DNA from 3 places in the Arthrobacter sp. AIWTK1 genome. Region 2 is predicted to be linked to each of the others. Evidence: riboswitches for the same ligand, from Rfam matches in the RefSeq annotation. Region 2 holds a riboswitch; each other region holds the start of a gene.
What was found. Region 2 has a riboswitch for S-adenosylmethionine ahead of metX (homoserine O-acetyltransferase MetX). Riboswitches for the same ligand answer to the same signal wherever they lie in the genome.

Region 1: another riboswitch for S-adenosylmethionine. It lies ahead of AC1MDG_RS13420 (aminotransferase class V-fold PLP-dependent enzyme); the one in region 2 lies ahead of metX (homoserine O-acetyltransferase MetX).
Region 3: another riboswitch for S-adenosylmethionine. It lies ahead of AC1MDG_RS19945 (DUF1737 domain-containing protein); the one in region 2 lies ahead of metX (homoserine O-acetyltransferase MetX).

Annotation. Positions count from the first base shown of each region.
Region 1 is NZ_CM155287.1:2,908,497-2,913,607, forward strand. Features, by position in the region: gene aroA (3-phosphoshikimate 1-carboxyvinyltransferase) at 1-537, shown strand, start outside; gene rsgA (ribosome small subunit-dependent GTPase A) at 527-1,642, shown strand; gene hisN (histidinol-phosphatase) at 1,683-2,495, shown strand; SAM riboswitch class IV at 2,724-2,837, shown strand; gene AC1MDG_RS13420 (aminotransferase class V-fold PLP-dependent enzyme) at 2,872-4,293, shown strand; gene AC1MDG_RS13425 (class I SAM-dependent methyltransferase) at 4,357-5,111, shown strand, end outside.
Region 2 is NZ_CM155287.1:1,482,593-1,487,703, forward strand. Features, by position in the region: gene AC1MDG_RS06735 (bifunctional o-acetylhomoserine/o-acetylserine sulfhydrylase) at 1-1,225, shown strand, start outside; SAM riboswitch class IV at 1,315-1,430, shown strand; gene metX (homoserine O-acetyltransferase MetX) at 1,443-2,573, shown strand; gene AC1MDG_RS06745 (MFS transporter) at 2,744-4,126, shown strand; gene AC1MDG_RS06750 (zinc-dependent alcohol dehydrogenase family protein) at 4,145-5,111, shown strand, end outside.
Region 3 is NZ_CM155287.1:4,344,392-4,349,502, reverse strand. Features, by position in the region: gene AC1MDG_RS19970 (hypothetical protein) at 1-12, shown strand, start outside; gene AC1MDG_RS19965 (hypothetical protein) at 296-1,027, shown strand; gene AC1MDG_RS19960 (hypothetical protein) at 1,090-1,167, opposite strand; gene AC1MDG_RS19955 (O-succinylhomoserine sulfhydrylase) at 1,194-2,402, opposite strand; gene AC1MDG_RS19950 (rhodanese-like domain-containing protein) at 2,403-2,813, opposite strand; gene AC1MDG_RS19945 (DUF1737 domain-containing protein) at 2,810-3,106, opposite strand; SAM riboswitch class IV at 3,159-3,271, opposite strand; gene AC1MDG_RS19940 (NtaA/DmoA family FMN-dependent monooxygenase) at 3,504-4,799, shown strand; gene AC1MDG_RS19935 (aromatic amino acid ammonia-lyase) at 4,805-5,111, shown strand, end outside.

The sequences.
Region 1 (5,111 bases), 1.4 Mb from region 2:
GCAACCCGGGGCACCGTCCGCATTCCCAACTGGCCTTCCCCCACCACGCAGGTGGGCGACTTGTGGCGCAGCATCCTGACCGCCATGGGTGCCACGGTCACGCTGGACGACGGGACGCTCACTGTCACCGGCGGTCCGGAAATCAAGGGCGCGGACTTTGCTGACACCAGCGAACTTGCACCGACCGTCGCCGCGCTGTGCGCATTGGCCACGGGTCCCTCGCGGCTGACCGGCATCGCGCATCTCCGCGGCCATGAGACGGACCGGCTTGCCGCACTCGTGACGGAGATCAACCGCCTCGGCGGCGATGCCGAGGAAACCTCAGACGGCCTGGTGATCCGGCCCGCAAAGCTCCACGGCGGCGTCGTGCACAGCTACGCGGACCACCGCATGGCCACCGCCGGCGCCATCCTGGGCCTCGCCGTGCCTGGCGTGGAAGTGGAAGACATCGGCACCACGTCCAAAACGATGCCGGACTTTCCGCAACTGTGGGAAGAAATGCTGACACGGCGGGCGGAACAGGCCAGTGGGGCGTAGCACCGGTTCCTGGGACGAGTCCGATATCCGGATCCGTCCCAACAAGAAAGGTTCGCGCCCCCGGACCAAGGACCGGCCCAGCCATGACGACGCCGTGACCGGCCGTATCATCACGGTGGACCGCGGGCGCTACACGGCTGTTGTGGGCGAGGATAGCGGGAACGAACGCACCGTGATCGCCGCGCGTGCACGTGAACTGCGCCGTTCACCCGTGGTAGCCGGGGACTTCGTGTCCCTGGTGGGCGATGTTTCGGGAGCGCCGGATACCCTGGCGCGGCTCGTGAAGATCCAGGACCGCCGCACCCTGCTGCGTCGCAGCGCCGATGACACGGACCCTATCGAGCGGGCGGTGGTGGCCAACGCGGACCAGCTTGTAGTGGTGGTCGCCGCCGCAAATCCGGAACCGCGCACCGGCTTTATCGACCGCGCCCTGGTGGCCGCATACGACGCCGGTATTGAGCCGTTGCTGCTGGTCACCAAAGCGGACGTCAAGGATCCCACGGAGCTCCTGTCCAACTACCGGCACCTTGATTTTCCGGTGATCATCAGCCGAACGGCCGACGCCGCGGCCTCCGGGATCGATGCACGCTCCGATGACGGGCTGTCAGCGCGGCTGGACAGCGACGCCGTCTCGCAGCTGCGGGCCCACCTCGACGGCAAAGTCACCGTGATGCTCGGCCATTCCGGAGTGGGGAAGTCCACCATGGTCAACGCCCTCACCGGAGCCGAGCGGGCCACGGGAGGGGTCAACGCGGTCACAGGCCGCGGACGGCACACGTCGTCGTCGGCGCTTGCGTTGCGCATCAGTGACGCGCCCGCCGGAAGCTGGATCATCGACACACCCGGCATCAGGTCCTTCGGCCTGGCCCATGTGGATCCGGACCGGATCCTGCGTTCGTTCCCCGACCTCGAACCCGGCACGGACGCTTGCGAACGCGGCTGCAAGCACGATGCGTCCGCCGTCAACTGCGGTGTGGATGCCTGGGTGGCCGAGGGACACGCGGGCCCGTCGGGTGCCGCGCGCCTGGCGTCCCTGCGGCGGTTGCTCGGCACCGACCCCCGGATGGAAGCTCAGGATGCCAAAGAACTCGGCATCGTTTCGTGACATCCCGGCCGGGCGGCCGCAGAGACGGTAGTTTGGAACCATGACCCAACCCGCTTCGAGCTACAACGATGACCTGCGCCTCGCCCATGTCCTGGCCGACTCTGTTGACTCCCAGACCATGAGCCGCTTCAAGGCGCTGGACCTTCAGATTGAAACCAAACCGGATCTGACGCCGGTAACGGATGCTGACAAGGCAGCTGAAGAGTCCATCCGCGGCCAGCTCTCCCGTTCCCGTCCGCGGGATGCCGTCCTCGGTGAAGAGTTCGGCAGTTCCGGGCACGGTTCCCGCCGCTGGATCATCGACCCCATTGACGGCACCAAGAATTTCGTCCGCGGCGTCCCGGTGTGGGCCACCCTGATCGCCCTCGTGGATGAGGGCGAGCCGGTGGTCGGCCTGGTCAGCGCGCCGGCGCTGGGCAAGCGCTGGTGGGCCGCGAAGGGAGCCGGCGCCTATATGGGGCGGTCGCTTGCTGCTGCCACGAGGTTGAAGGTTTCGAACGTGTCCAGGCTGTCGGACGCCTCCCTCTCCTATTCGAGCCTTGGCGGCTGGAAGGACCGCGGCAACCTGGACGAATTCCTGGGCCTCACCGAGGAAGTCTGGCGGACCCGTGCCTACGGTGACTTCTGGTCCTATTGCCTGGTGGCCGAGGGAGCGGTGGACATCGCCTGCGAGCCGGAGCTCAACCTTTACGACATGGCCGCCCTGGTGCCGATCGTCACCGAAGCCGGCGGCCGCTTCACATCGCTGGAGGGAGTGGACGGCCCGTTTGGCGGAAATGCCCTGGCCACCAATTCAATCCTCCATTCCGAGGTCCTCAAACGGCTGAACCCGGACCTCGACGACCTCCTCTGAGGCGCACCGCGGCTGGTGGCCGCTGAGCCGCGGCGCGGCTACATCGCCCGCGCCACGTCGGCGGCAGGCAACAGCCATAAGCCGAATAAAACGACGGCGGATGGCCCTCCCGGGGGCGTCCGCCGTCGTTTTATTCGGCGGGAATGCCATTCTTCCGCGTGCGTAACAAAGAGCTTAATAATTGCCGTGGCTTTCCCGCGGCGCAGTGAATGTCCTAATCTCGAAACAGGTCACGAGTGCCAGCGCTAAACCCCGGTTTGCTGGCCGGCAACCCTCCATTCGCGGTGGGGTGCCCCGGGTGACGACCAGGCCGGTCCGGAACGGACCCGGCAAGCGCGGATCCCCCAGTGCGGGGTCCCTTTACAGTGAGGTCCCCATGACTACTGCCACTTTCCCCGCAAACGCCGCAACCACGTCCGCCGCAGGCTTTCTGGACCAGCGCTTCACTGTTGCCCAGCGCCCCCTCTCAGCCGTCACCGGCGCGGAGATCCAGGCTCCCCTGATTCAGGGCGGGCATGTCCGTTACGCGAACCTCGATTACGGCGCTTCCGCTCCGGCGCTGTCCGTCGTCTCGGCCTACCTCAACGAGATCCTGCCGTACTACGCCAGCGTGCACCGCGGCGCGGGCTACGCCTCTCAGATCAGCACGTCAGTGTATGAAAACGCCCGGAACATCGTCCGCGATTTCGTGGGGGGCAGGGCTGACGATTCGGTCATTTTCACCCGGAACACCACGGACTCGCTGAACTTGCTGGCCGGGTGCCTGCCGGTGGCCGACGGCCGCCCCACCGGCGAGGTTTTGTACCTGGACATTGAACACCACGCCAACCTGCTCCCGTGGCAGGGCGTGCCACACCGCAGCGTTGTTGCCGCTCCCACGCTGAAAGCCACGCTCGAAAACCTGCGCTCAGAGCTCCAACAGGGTGACATTAGCCTGCTGGCCGTCACGGGCGCTTCCAACGTCACCGGCGAAATCCTCCCCATCCGCGAACTGGCCGCGCTGGCCCACGAACACGGCGCAAGGATCGTTGTGGACGCGGCCCAGCTGGCCCCGCACCGCCGCATCGACATCGCCGCGGACGACGTCGACTACCTCGCCTTCTCGGGCCACAAGCTGTACGCGCCTTTCGGCAGCGGCGTCCTGGTGGGCCGGCCGGACTGGCTCGACGCCGGAACCCCGCACCTCGCAGGAGGCGGAGCCGTCCGTGAGGCGCGGCTGGATTCCGTCAGCTGGACCACAGGACCGGCACGGCACGAGGGCGGCTCGCCCAACGTCCTTGGCGCCGCCACCCTGGCCCGGGCCACCCAGGTCATCGGCGCACTTGACCAGGAACTGTGGCACGCCCATGAGACCGCCATCCGGTCTTTCCTCGTTGAGGGACTGCAGAAGATCGACGGCGTCACTGTGCACCAAATCTTCAGCGACACCGACCAGGCCACGGACACCATCGGTGTGGTCAACTTCTCCGTCGCCGGCTACGACGCCGGCCTCGTGGCGGCCTACCTTTCCGCAGAACACGGCGTGGGCCTGCGGGATGGCCGCTTCTGCGCCCACCCGCTGCTGAAGCGCCTGGGGCTGCCGTCGGGCTCGCTGCGGGCAAGCTTCGGCGTCGGCTCCCGGCTGGAGGACGCCCAGCGCCTGCTCGCAGGCATCGAGGAGCTCCGCCGGACCGGCCTTGGCTGGGACTACGTGGTGGACTCGGGCCGCTGGGTGCCGGCCAACGACACCCGCAGCTACCCGGAGTGGGCACCCAACACCCCCGGCACCGCCGGCGCAGCGCCCTGCACCGAAGACTGAGGCCGCTGCGCGTGGGGTAAATTCGAGGGGTAAGAATTCCAGCCTGCCCGAAGGAGACTGCACGTGGCACGGGGAGGCCCCAAACTGCACCACCAGCGCCGCTACGAACTCGGCCAAAGCTTCCAGGACGGCGGCGAACACTATGATCGAGTCCGCCCCGGCTACCCTGCCGATTCAGTGGACTGGCTGCTCCGGAGCGCCGGCGGCACCGGCGGGGCGTCCGACGCCGCTGACATCGGGGCCGGGACGGGGAAGTACACCGCCTTGCTGGTGCAGCGCGGACTGGCCGTCTCGGCCGTGGATCCCTCACCGGACATGCTAACCCAACTACGGCTCGCCCTCCCCGGGGTTCCTGCGACGGAAGGCACGGCAGAGGCGACCGGACTCGCGGACGCGGCGTTCGACGTCGTCACCGTTGCCCAGGCATGGCACTGGTGCGACCCCCGCCTGGCCAGCACCGAGCTGTCCCGCATTCTCCGGCCCGGCGGCGTCCTGGGCCTGATCTGGAACCAGCTGGATACGTCCGTCCCGTGGGTCCATCGACTCTCCCGGATCATGCATGCCGGCGATGTGCACAAGCCGGATTTCCGCCCCGCGGTCGGACCCGAGTTCGCCGGGCTCGAGAGCCACCTGACCCGATGGGAAGATCCTGTGACAACCGGCGACATCGTCGAACTGGCAAAGTCCCGCAGCTATTACCTCGCCGCCGGTGAAAGCATCCGGGCCAAGGTCCGCGCCAACCTGGACTGGTACCTCCACGAGCACCTGGGGCACTCCGCCGCGGACGTCATCGGGCTCCCCTACCTGACCCAGACCTG
Region 2 (5,111 bases):
GACGACGTCGTTCGTCTTCCCCAGCGCCGAAAGCGCCGCGAACCGTTTCGCGCTGGCCGAACTGGCGCCCATCTACACGCGTATCGGCAACCCCACCCAGGATGCGGTGGAGCAGCGCGTGGCCAGCCTTGAGGGTGGACTGGCAGCGCTGCTGCTCAGCTCGGGACAGGCTGCGGAGACATTCGCCATCCTCAACGTCGCCGAGGCCGGCGACCATGTGGTGGCCAGCCCCAGCCTCTACGGCGGCACCTACAACCTGCTGGCCCACACCCTGAAGAAGTTCGGCATCTCCGTGACGTTCGTGGAGGACCCGGACAACCTCCAGCAGTGGAAGGACGCCGTCCGGCCGAACACCAAGCTCTTCTTCGCCGAAGTGGTGTCCAACCCCCGCCAGGACGTCCTGGACATCGAGGGCGTCTCCCGCGCCGCCCACGAGGCAGGCGTCCCGCTGATCGTGGACAACACGCTGTCCACCCCCTATCTCATCCGGCCCCTGGAATGGGGCGCCGACATCGTGGTCCACTCGGCAACGAAGTACCTTGGCGGGCACGGCAGCGCCATCGCCGGTGTGATCGTGGACTCGGGCAACTTTGATTTCGGCAAGGATCCGGACAAGTTCCCGGGGTTCAACACCCCGGACCCCACCTACAACGGGCTTGTCTACGCGCGGGACCTCGGCGCCGGGGGCGCCCTGGGCGCGAATCTTTCCTACATCCTCAAGGCCCGCGTCCAGCTCCTGCGTGACCTGGGCTCAGCGGTTTCCCCGTTCAACGCCTTCCTTATCGCCCAGGGCCTGGAAACGCTGAGCCTGCGCGTTGAGCGCCACGTGGCCAATGCGGTGAGTGTTGCAGAGTGGCTGGAGGCGAGGGCCGACGTCGAATCCGTGGCCTATGCGGGCCTGCCGTCCAGCCCCTGGTACGAGCGCGGCCGCAAGTACGGGCCCAAGGGCACCGGCGCGATCGTGTCCTTCAACATCGCCGGCGGGGCGGAGGCCGGCAAGCGGTTCGTGGACGCGCTGGAACTGCACTCCCACGTGGCAAACATCGGTGACGTGCGCTCGCTGGTCATCCATCCGGCGTCGACCACGCACAGCCAGTTGACTGCGGAACAGCAGGCGGTGGCGGGGGTGACACCGGGCCTGGTCCGCCTCTCGGTGGGGCTCGAGCACATCGATGACATTATCGCCGACCTCGACGCCGGTTTCCGCGCAGCCAAGGGCGACTGAACACTGTGACCCCCGGCGCCCGACGCCGGGGGTCACATTGCTGTCACATTCTTCGCCATTGCGGGGACGCATTTCGTACACTCTTTACAGGTCATGAGTGCCAGCGACAGCCCCGGCTTGCTGGCCGGCAACCCTCCTTACGCGGCGGGGTGCCCCGGGTGAAGACCTGGCCTGCCGGCCAGTTGGCGGCGGGCAAGCGCGAAGAAGAGGTCCTCAGATGACGATTGCCGTCACCCGCAGTGGTGTACCCGAAACAACCAGTGTCCCCGATGGAACCGTCAGGTTCCTGGACATAGGCGGACTCGACCTGGAGGCCGGCGGCCGCCTGCCGGACGTCACGCTCGCCTACGAAACGTGGGGAACACTCAACGCCGACCGCTCCAACGCCGTGTTGGTGCAGCATGCCCTGACCGGCAGCACGCACGTCACCAGGGGAGCAAGCGATGAGGAGGGCTGGTGGGAGCAGCTTGCCGGCCCCGGAGCCCCGGTTGATACGGACAAGTACTTCGTGGTGTCCATCAATATCCTGGGCGGTTGCTACGGCTCCACCGGGCCCTCCACTCCCGCTCCGGACGGCAAGCCGTGGGGCTCGCGCTTCCCCCTGGTGACCCTGCGCGACACAACGGCGGCCGAGGCCCGGCTGGCAGATGCCCTGGGCATCGACAGCTGGTACGCCGTCCTGGGAGGATCACTGGGCGGAGCCCGCGCGCTCGAATGGGCCGTGGGCTACCCGGACCGCGTCCGGCGCTGTGCCGTGATCTCCATCGGCGCCAGCAGTACTGCCGAGCAGATCGCCTTTGCCCAGGCGCAGACCCTCGCCATCCGCCAGGACATCAACTTCAACGACGGCGACTACTACGGCGGCCCGGAACCTGAAGCAGGCCTGGCCCTGGCACGCAGGATTGCGCACATCACGTACCGCTCCGCCGACGAGCTCGAAGCCCGGTTCGGCCGGAGCGCCCAGGGTGGCGAAGCGCCGCTCCAGGCAGTGTCGCTGGGGGAGCGCGGCCGCTACCAGGTCGAGAGCTACCTCGATCACCAGGGCACCAAGCTGGTCCGCCGCTTCGACGCCAACAGCTACATCGCCATCACCGAAGCGCTCATGAGCCACGACGTGGGCCGGGGGCGCGGCCCGCTCAAGGAGGCGCTGGCGCGTGCCAAGGCTGAGTTCTTCATCGCCGCCGTCAATACCGACCGGCTGTATTTTCCGGCGCAGTCCCGCGAACTCGCGGCTGCACTCCCGGGCGACGTGCCGGTGCACGTCATTGAAGCGCCCATCGGCCACGACGGATTCCTGACCGAAATCGGCCAGCTTAACGCTCAGCTGAGGCAGAACTTCTTCGCCTAGCCCGCGGGCTCAATGTGCATTTATGCAGAGCGGTTCTGCAGAAAATGGCGTTGAGCCTGCGGCAATGTGAGTCCATACTCTAGGGGACCGGCGCGTTGGTGGTGCACATCACACGCGGCCGCTACGGAATGGTCCACATGGTGTCGACGGAGACGCCGAAGGAGTTCACAATGAGCACACAAAACTCCGCCGCAAGGCGCGCAGATGAGACTGACGTCAAGGCCTCAGGGCTAAAGAAGGTGGTAACGGCCTCAATGGCCGGCACCGTCGTTGAGTGGTATGAGTTCTTCCTCTACGCTTCAGCGGCCACCCTGGTTTTTGGCAAGACATTCTTCCCCAATTCCGGCACGGAGCTGGATGGCATCATAGCCGCCTTCCTCACCTACGCGGTGGGCTTCGTCGCCCGACCCATCGGCGGCATCGTCTTCGGCCACTTCGGCGACAAATTCGGCAGGAAGCAGCTGCTCCAGCTCAGCATCATCCTGGTGGGCGTCTCCACGTTCCTGATGGGCTGCCTGCCGACCTTCCAGCAGATCGGCTACTGGGCTCCGGCCCTGCTGGTCTTCCTGCGCTTCGCCCAGGGCTTCGCCGTCGGCGGTGAATGGGGCGGTGCCGTCCTGCTCGTTGCCGAGCACAGCCCGAGCAAGTCCCGCGGCTTCTGGGCCAGCTGGCCGCAGTCCGCTGTGCCCCTGGGCAACCTGCTCGCCACCGCAGTGCTCTTCACGTTGTCCTCCACACTGTCCTCCGCCGACTTCCTCGGCTGGGGCTGGCGCGTGGCCTTCTGGCTCTCCGCTGTGATCGTGCTGGTTGGCTACTACATCCGGACCAAGGTCACCGACGCCCCCATCTTCCTGGAAGCGCAGAAGGAAGTCACCGTCGAAAAGAAGGGCTACGGCGTCGCCGAAGTGTTCCGCCGCTACCCGCGCGGCGTCTTCACCGCCATGGGCCTGCGCTTCGCGGAGAACATCCTTTACTACCTCGTGGTCACCTTCTCCATCACGTACCTGAAGGTGGTGGTCCAGACGGACACCTCCCGGATCCTCCTGCTGCTGCTCGTGGCTCACCTCGTCCACTTCGCCGTGGTGCCGATGGTCGGCAAGCTCTCCGACGCCTTCGGCCGCAAGCCCGTCTACATGGCCGGTGCAATCCTGGGCGGTACCTGGGGCTTCTTCGCCTTCCCGATGATGGACACCAAGAACGATCTGGTCATTCTCGCCGCCATCACCATCGGCCTGCTCTTCCACGCGCTGATGTACGCCGGCCAGCCGGCCATCATGGCCGAGATGTTCCCCACCCGGATGCGCTACTCCGGCGTTTCCCTGGGCTACCAGGTCACCTCGATCGTGGCCGGTTCGATGGCCCCGATCATTGCCACCGCGCTGCTGAGCCAGTTCAAGTCCTCCACTCCGGTGGCCGTGTACCTGCTCGGTGCGTGCCTGGTCACCATGGTGGCGGTGTACTTCCTCAAGGAAACCCGCGGGATCTCACTGCACGACGTCGACGCCGCCGATGCCCAAGGCACCGCAGACCTCCTTGCCGCCAGCAAGAAGTAACGGCAGGAACCAGTGCCCATGCGAGCTGCAGTCCTCTACGCCACCGTCCCCGCCGGAACCAGCTATACCGAAGCACGCCCGCTCGTGGTGCAGGAACTTGACCGGCCTGAACCCCGCGCCGGCGAGCTGGGGGTGGCCATCACGTACTCCAGCCTGTGCCACTCGGATTTGTCGGTGGTGGACGGCTCCCGGGTCCGGCCGCTCCCCATGGCACTCGGGCATGAGGCCGTCGGCCGGGTGGTGGCAGTGGGAGAGGGCATCAGCGACGTCTCGGCGGGCGACCATGTTGTGCTCGTCTTCGTCCCCAGCTGCGGCGACTGCCGCGCGTGCCGCTCCGGGCGCCCGGCCCTGTGCCACCGCGCCGCCGAGGTCAACGGCTCCGGCGACCTGCTGCACGGAGAGGCGCTGCTGCGGACGCCGTCGGGGGAACGGATCAACCACCACCTCGGGGTGTCGGCCTTTGCGGACTACGCCGTGGTGGCGCGCGAATCAGTAGTGGTGATCGACGACGACGTCCCGGACACCGTCGCTGCCATGTTCGGCTGCGCTGTGCTCACCGGAATGGGCGCCGTGCTGAACACGGCGGCGGTCACCGCCGGGCAGTCGGTGGCAGTCTTCGGCCTCGGCGCAGTCGGGCTCTCCTCCGTGATGGCGGCATCCCTGGCCGGCGCCGCCGCCGTCATTGCCATCGACCCCAATGAGGGCAAGCACCAGCTCGCCCGGGATTGCGGGGCCACGGCAGTGGGAACTCCCAACGACGCAGTCCGGCTGGTTGCCGAGGCGACCGGTGACGGCGTGGACGTCGCCGTCGAGGCCGTGGGTTCCGCCGGGGTGATCGCCTCGTGCCTTGACCTCGTCACGCGCGGCGGCGCCGTCGTCTCCGTCGGGCTGCCGAAACCCTCAGCGGAACTGACCGTAGGAGCCCTGCAGTTCGCCGGAGCAGGGAAGCGGCTCCTGGGCTCCTACATGGGGGATGCCGTCCCGG
Region 3 (5,111 bases), 1.8 Mb from region 2:
CTCGACACCTGAGGTTCCCCGGGCCAGGCGGAAACAGGTAGTCGACACTCTGTTCCGGGCTTGGTGCCGTCCCGTAGCTTGGCGCTATCGCGTCAGTCAGCGGTGCTCGAGGGGGATCGAACGCACCGGCGGACCTGCCGGAACCCGGCCGCCCGCCAGACACGATCCCGTCCACCACTTGCGCGCGCGCAGCAGCACGCCGCATCAGCCAGGCACTGACCGCCCGGCGGATCCGGTTCCGGAACGCGCCCCGAATCTCCCGGGGCGGACCGGTTCATCGAACGGGGATCAGTCCATGCATAGGCGCATCACACCAGCAGCCCTCCTCCTGACGGCGTTCCTGGCGCTCACCGGGTGCGGAACAAACACCGGCACCACAACCACCGGCACGGAAACCGCCACCTCGTCGCCCCCAGCCTCGAGCGCCACGCCAAGCCCGGCGAAGACCTACACGGATGCGGACCTGAGCAGCCTGCTGTCCACCCTGAAGGATTCCCAGGGGCGCCCCCTGACGGTGGTTCCCGCGGCGCAGATCGACCAGGGCATCATCAAGGCCAAGGAAGTGCTCAAGAGTGCGGTGTTCACGCCGCCGGCGTGCAACGTCTTTGCCGACAGCAACTCCCAGATTCCCGAGGACAGCACGTATGCGGCAGGAACCACCGTCTCGGCTGCGGACAAGACAGTGATAGTCGTCACCGTCATTGCCCTCAAAGATGCCAAGGAGCTGACAGACCATCTGGATGCGTCCAGGAAGGCTTCGGCGGAGTGCAGCAACTTCACCGTTGAACTGGCGGGGCAGAAGATCACCACCGAGGTCCAGCCGGTAGACGCCCAGACGAAAGGCGACCAGTCCTTTGCCGCGCTGGCCAGGCAGAGCCTCTCCACCGGCGAGAAGCAGACGGCGCTGACCATGACAGGCATCAAGGGAAACCTTGCCGCCACGGCAGTAAAGGCCGGTCCGGACGTGACCCCGAACGCCGCGCCCGAGCTCGCCCAGCTGATTGACGCCCTCCTCGCGCACGGCTGACGGGCGGGGCGCAAGGGGCGACCCGCAAGACGCCGTGAAGCGCGAACGGACAGTTAGGGCCCTCAAAAGCGCGGGAAACAGGGCCGTATCTGTCCGTTCGCGCTGGTCAGGTTCGCGCTGGTCAGGTTCGCGCTGGTCAGGTTCGCGCTGCTTAGGTTCAGGCTGGTCAGATCTGTTTCAGCGCCTGCTCCAGGTCGCGCATGAGGTCGTCAACATCCTCGAGTCCCACGGACAGACGGACCACGCCGTCGCTCAGCCCGATGGCCGAGCGGCCCTCCGGGCCCATGGCACGGTGGGTGGTGGTGGCCGGGTGGGTAATGAGTGTCTTGGCATCGCCAAGGTTGTTGGAAATGTCGATGATCCGCAGCGCGTCCAGCAGCGCAAAGGCTGCTTCCTTCGCCGTACGGCCCGCCGACGGTGAAAGCTCCAGCGTGAGCACGGTGCCGCCGGCCTTCATCTGCTGGGCCGCCAGCTCATACTGCGGGTGGGATTTCAGCAGCGGGTACTTGACCCAGCTGACCGCCGGCTGCGCCTCAAGCCATTCGGCGAGGCGCAGCGCGGAGGCCGAGGAATGGTTGACGCGCAGCGCCATGGTTTCCAGGCCCTTCGTCAGCACCCAGGCGTTGAAGGCGGACAGTGCGGGCCCGGTGTGGCGCATCAGCTGCTTGACCGGCCCGTCGATGAACTCCTTGGTGCCCAGGATGGCCCCGCCAAGGACCCGGCCCTGGCCGTCGATGTGCTTGGTGCCGGAGTACACGATCACGTCCGCGCCGAGTTCCCTGCAGCGCTGCAGCAGGGGAGTGGCAAAGACGTTGTCGACGACGACGGTCGCCCCGGCAGCGTGTGCCAGTTCGCTGACGGCGGCGATGTCCACGATTTCCTGCATCGGGTTGGACGGCGACTCGAAGAAGACCGCCGTCGTGGGCTCGGAAAGGGCGGCGCGCCACTGGTCCAGGTCCGGGCCGTCCACAAACACCGTTTCCACGCCCCACCGGGGCAGGATCTCGTTCAGGATCACAAAGCAGGAGCCGAACAGCGAGCGGGCGGCCACCACGCGGTCGCCGGCAGCCAGCAGGGCGCCGAGTGCCGTGAAGACGGCGGACATGCCGGACGCCGTCGCGAAGCAGGCTTCGGTGCCCTCGAGCAGCCGCAGCCGCTCCTGGAACGTGGCCACGGAGGGGTTGCCGTAGCGGGAGTACACAAACCGTTCGTCCTCCCCGGTAAAGGCGCGTTCGGCGGCTGCCGCGGATTCGTACACGAACCCGGAGTTGAGGAAGATCGGCTCGGCGGTCTCCTGGAAATTGGTGCGGTCAAGGCCGCCGCGGACAGCCTGGGTGTCGGGGCTCCAGCCGGCGGCGTCGGGATTGAAGGTCACTTAGTTCTTTCCGAGGTTGGTGGGCAGGCCGCGGTTCTTCCAGCCGTTGACGGTGCGTTCGCCGAATCGGTCCGGTTCGCCTTCAAAGCCTTCGAGGACGTTGTAGGCGGTGAACCCGGCCCGCGTGGCGGCAATCGCCGCAGCGACGGACCGGACACCGGAACGGCAGAGGAACACCAGCTCGACGCCGGAGTCCTCGGGTGCCTGTTGCTTCAGTTGGTCGACAAAATCCGGGTTGGGGATGCCGCCGGGGAAGGTCCACTGGATGAAGAGGGGATCGTTGTCCGTGGCTTTGGTGTCCGGTATTCCGATGTGCGCCCACTCGCCCTCAGTGCGCACATCCACCAGGACCGCGCCCTGTTCGAGTTTGGCCCAGGCGTCCTGCGGGCTCAGGTCCCCTGCGTAGCTCACGCGTGGCCCTCGAAAGCTTCGCCGGACAGGTCGGCGTCGAACTCAAGTTCATCAACCGCGGTTGCCACCGCAGCGTCCGAGCTGGCGACAGCCGCGGGAAGCACTACTGCCTGCGCCACGATCACGCTGGTGCCGTTGAACGTGGCCGCCGGGCTCCCGTGGAGGACGTAACCATCCGCCAGCGCGGCTGAGATGCGCTCGCAGAACGAACGGTCGTCGGGGCCGGTGATGAGCCGGTAGGACAGCTTTTCCTGCGGCAGCGCTACGGGCGGGTTTTGGTCGGCGGCGGCCAGTTCGGCGGCCGGGGCCAGCGGTGCGGGTGCGTCGGACACGACGGATCTCCTTCTCTCACGCTTGCAACTCGAGTATCGATATGCCGAGTATTCACCTGAGGCACCCCGCCGCGGAAGGAGGGTTGCCGACCGGCCAGTCAGGGCTTGGCGCCGGTTCTCATTACTCCCCAAAAACGTAACACTTACGACGGCGGCCCGCACCGCCGTCGTCGTCATCTTCCGTAACGGGACCGGCCGCACCGCGGCGCCACAGGGGCGCCGTCCATGCCCGGTACGTGACCCCGTATTGCAGTTACAAATGCCACCGCCGGGAGGATAATGACGGGAGATGAACCGCCGTCACGCCGGATGAAATCAGGCAGCCGTGAATGAATCGAACCGGAATACAGTCAGTCCCATGCTGCACTTCGGTTGGTTCGTGGGACACGGGTTCGGCGTCCAGGGCTGGGGCACGCCCGGGTACGGCATCGGATACGACTGGAAAAAACCCGCCCTGTACCAGCACGCGGTGCAGGAATTCGAACGCGCCGGGCTGGACCTGTTCATCATCGAGGATTCCCTCACGGTGCCGGACACGTACGGGGGGACTGCCGAAGTGTCGCTGGCGCAGGCGTCCTTCGCGCCCAAGCACGATCCGTTGGCCCTGGTGCCCTACCTGCTCTCCGCCACGGACCACCTCGGCATTGTTCCCACCATCAGTGCGTCCTTCTACCCGCCGTTCACGGCTGCCCGCCTGCTGGCCACGCTGCAGCACTTCTCCAGCGGCCAGCTCGGCTGGAACGTGGTGACCTCCGGCAGTGACCTTGCCGCGCAGAACTACGGGCTGGACCAGCAGATCGAGCATGACCTCCGCTACGAGAAGGCGGAGGAATTCGTTGACGTGGTGCGCAAACTTTGGCGCAGCTGGGAGCCGGATGCCATCGTGGAGGACGCGGTGGCAGGCGTCTTCGCGGACCATACGAAGGTCCACCCGATCAACCACGACGGCGAATTCTTCAAAGTCCGGGGGCCGCTGAACACCGCGCCGCTGCCCGAGGAACCGGTGCTGGTGCAGGCCGGAGCGTCGCCGCGGGGCAAGGCGTTCGCCGGCGGCAACGCGGACGTCGCAATTGCCCTGGCGAGGGGTGCTGACGGCATGAAGGCCTACCGCGACTCAATCCGGGCCGAGGCGGCCGCGGCCGGGCGGAACCCCGACGACGTCAAGGTGCTGTATGTCCTTAAGCCCACCGTGGTGGGCTCCCGTGCCGAAGGGGATGAGCTGCGGGAGCAGCGCCGCCAGCTCACCCAGCGCGACATCGACAGCCAGTTGAACTCCATCTCCTACCTCTCCGTGATCGACTTCAAACAGTTCGACCTCGACGCCCCGCTCCCCGAACTCACCACGAACAGCAACCAGGGCACCCTGGACCATTTCGCCAAGGCGGGCCCGCCCGGGTCCACGCTGCGCCAGCTCCTGCAGGCCCGCAGCGGCGGCGCGGGGGACAGCATCATCGGCACGGCCGACGAGATTGCCGACTACCTCGAGGAAACCGGCGCCCAGGTGGGCGGGGACGGGTTCCTGTTCTCCGGTTTCGTTGATCCGGCCACCGTTCACGGCGTGCTGGACCGCCTTGCCCCGGTGCTGCGGCGCCGCGGGCTGCTCCGGACAAGCTATGGCGACGGCGGCTTCCGCCGGAACCTGCTGGACTTCTAGTCGCCATGGGCAGCGGCAGCGGGAACTTCCTCATCGGCACGGCGCACCTGCGGGCAAGGGACCTCGCCGGGGCCGCGGCTGATCCGGCCGTGAAGTTCGTCCTGAGCGTGGACGCCCTGGAACTGATCGGGCTCTCCCGGGAGGTGGTGCAGCGGGCCATCGACTCCGGCCACCGCGTCTACGGCCTCAACACGCTGCTGGGCTCAGGCCGGGACACCGCCGTGGACGAGAAGTCGATCCTCGCCTACCAGGTGCAGGTGGTCCGCTATCACAACAGCGGGGTGGGGGAGCTGCTCGGCGCTGATGAAGTCC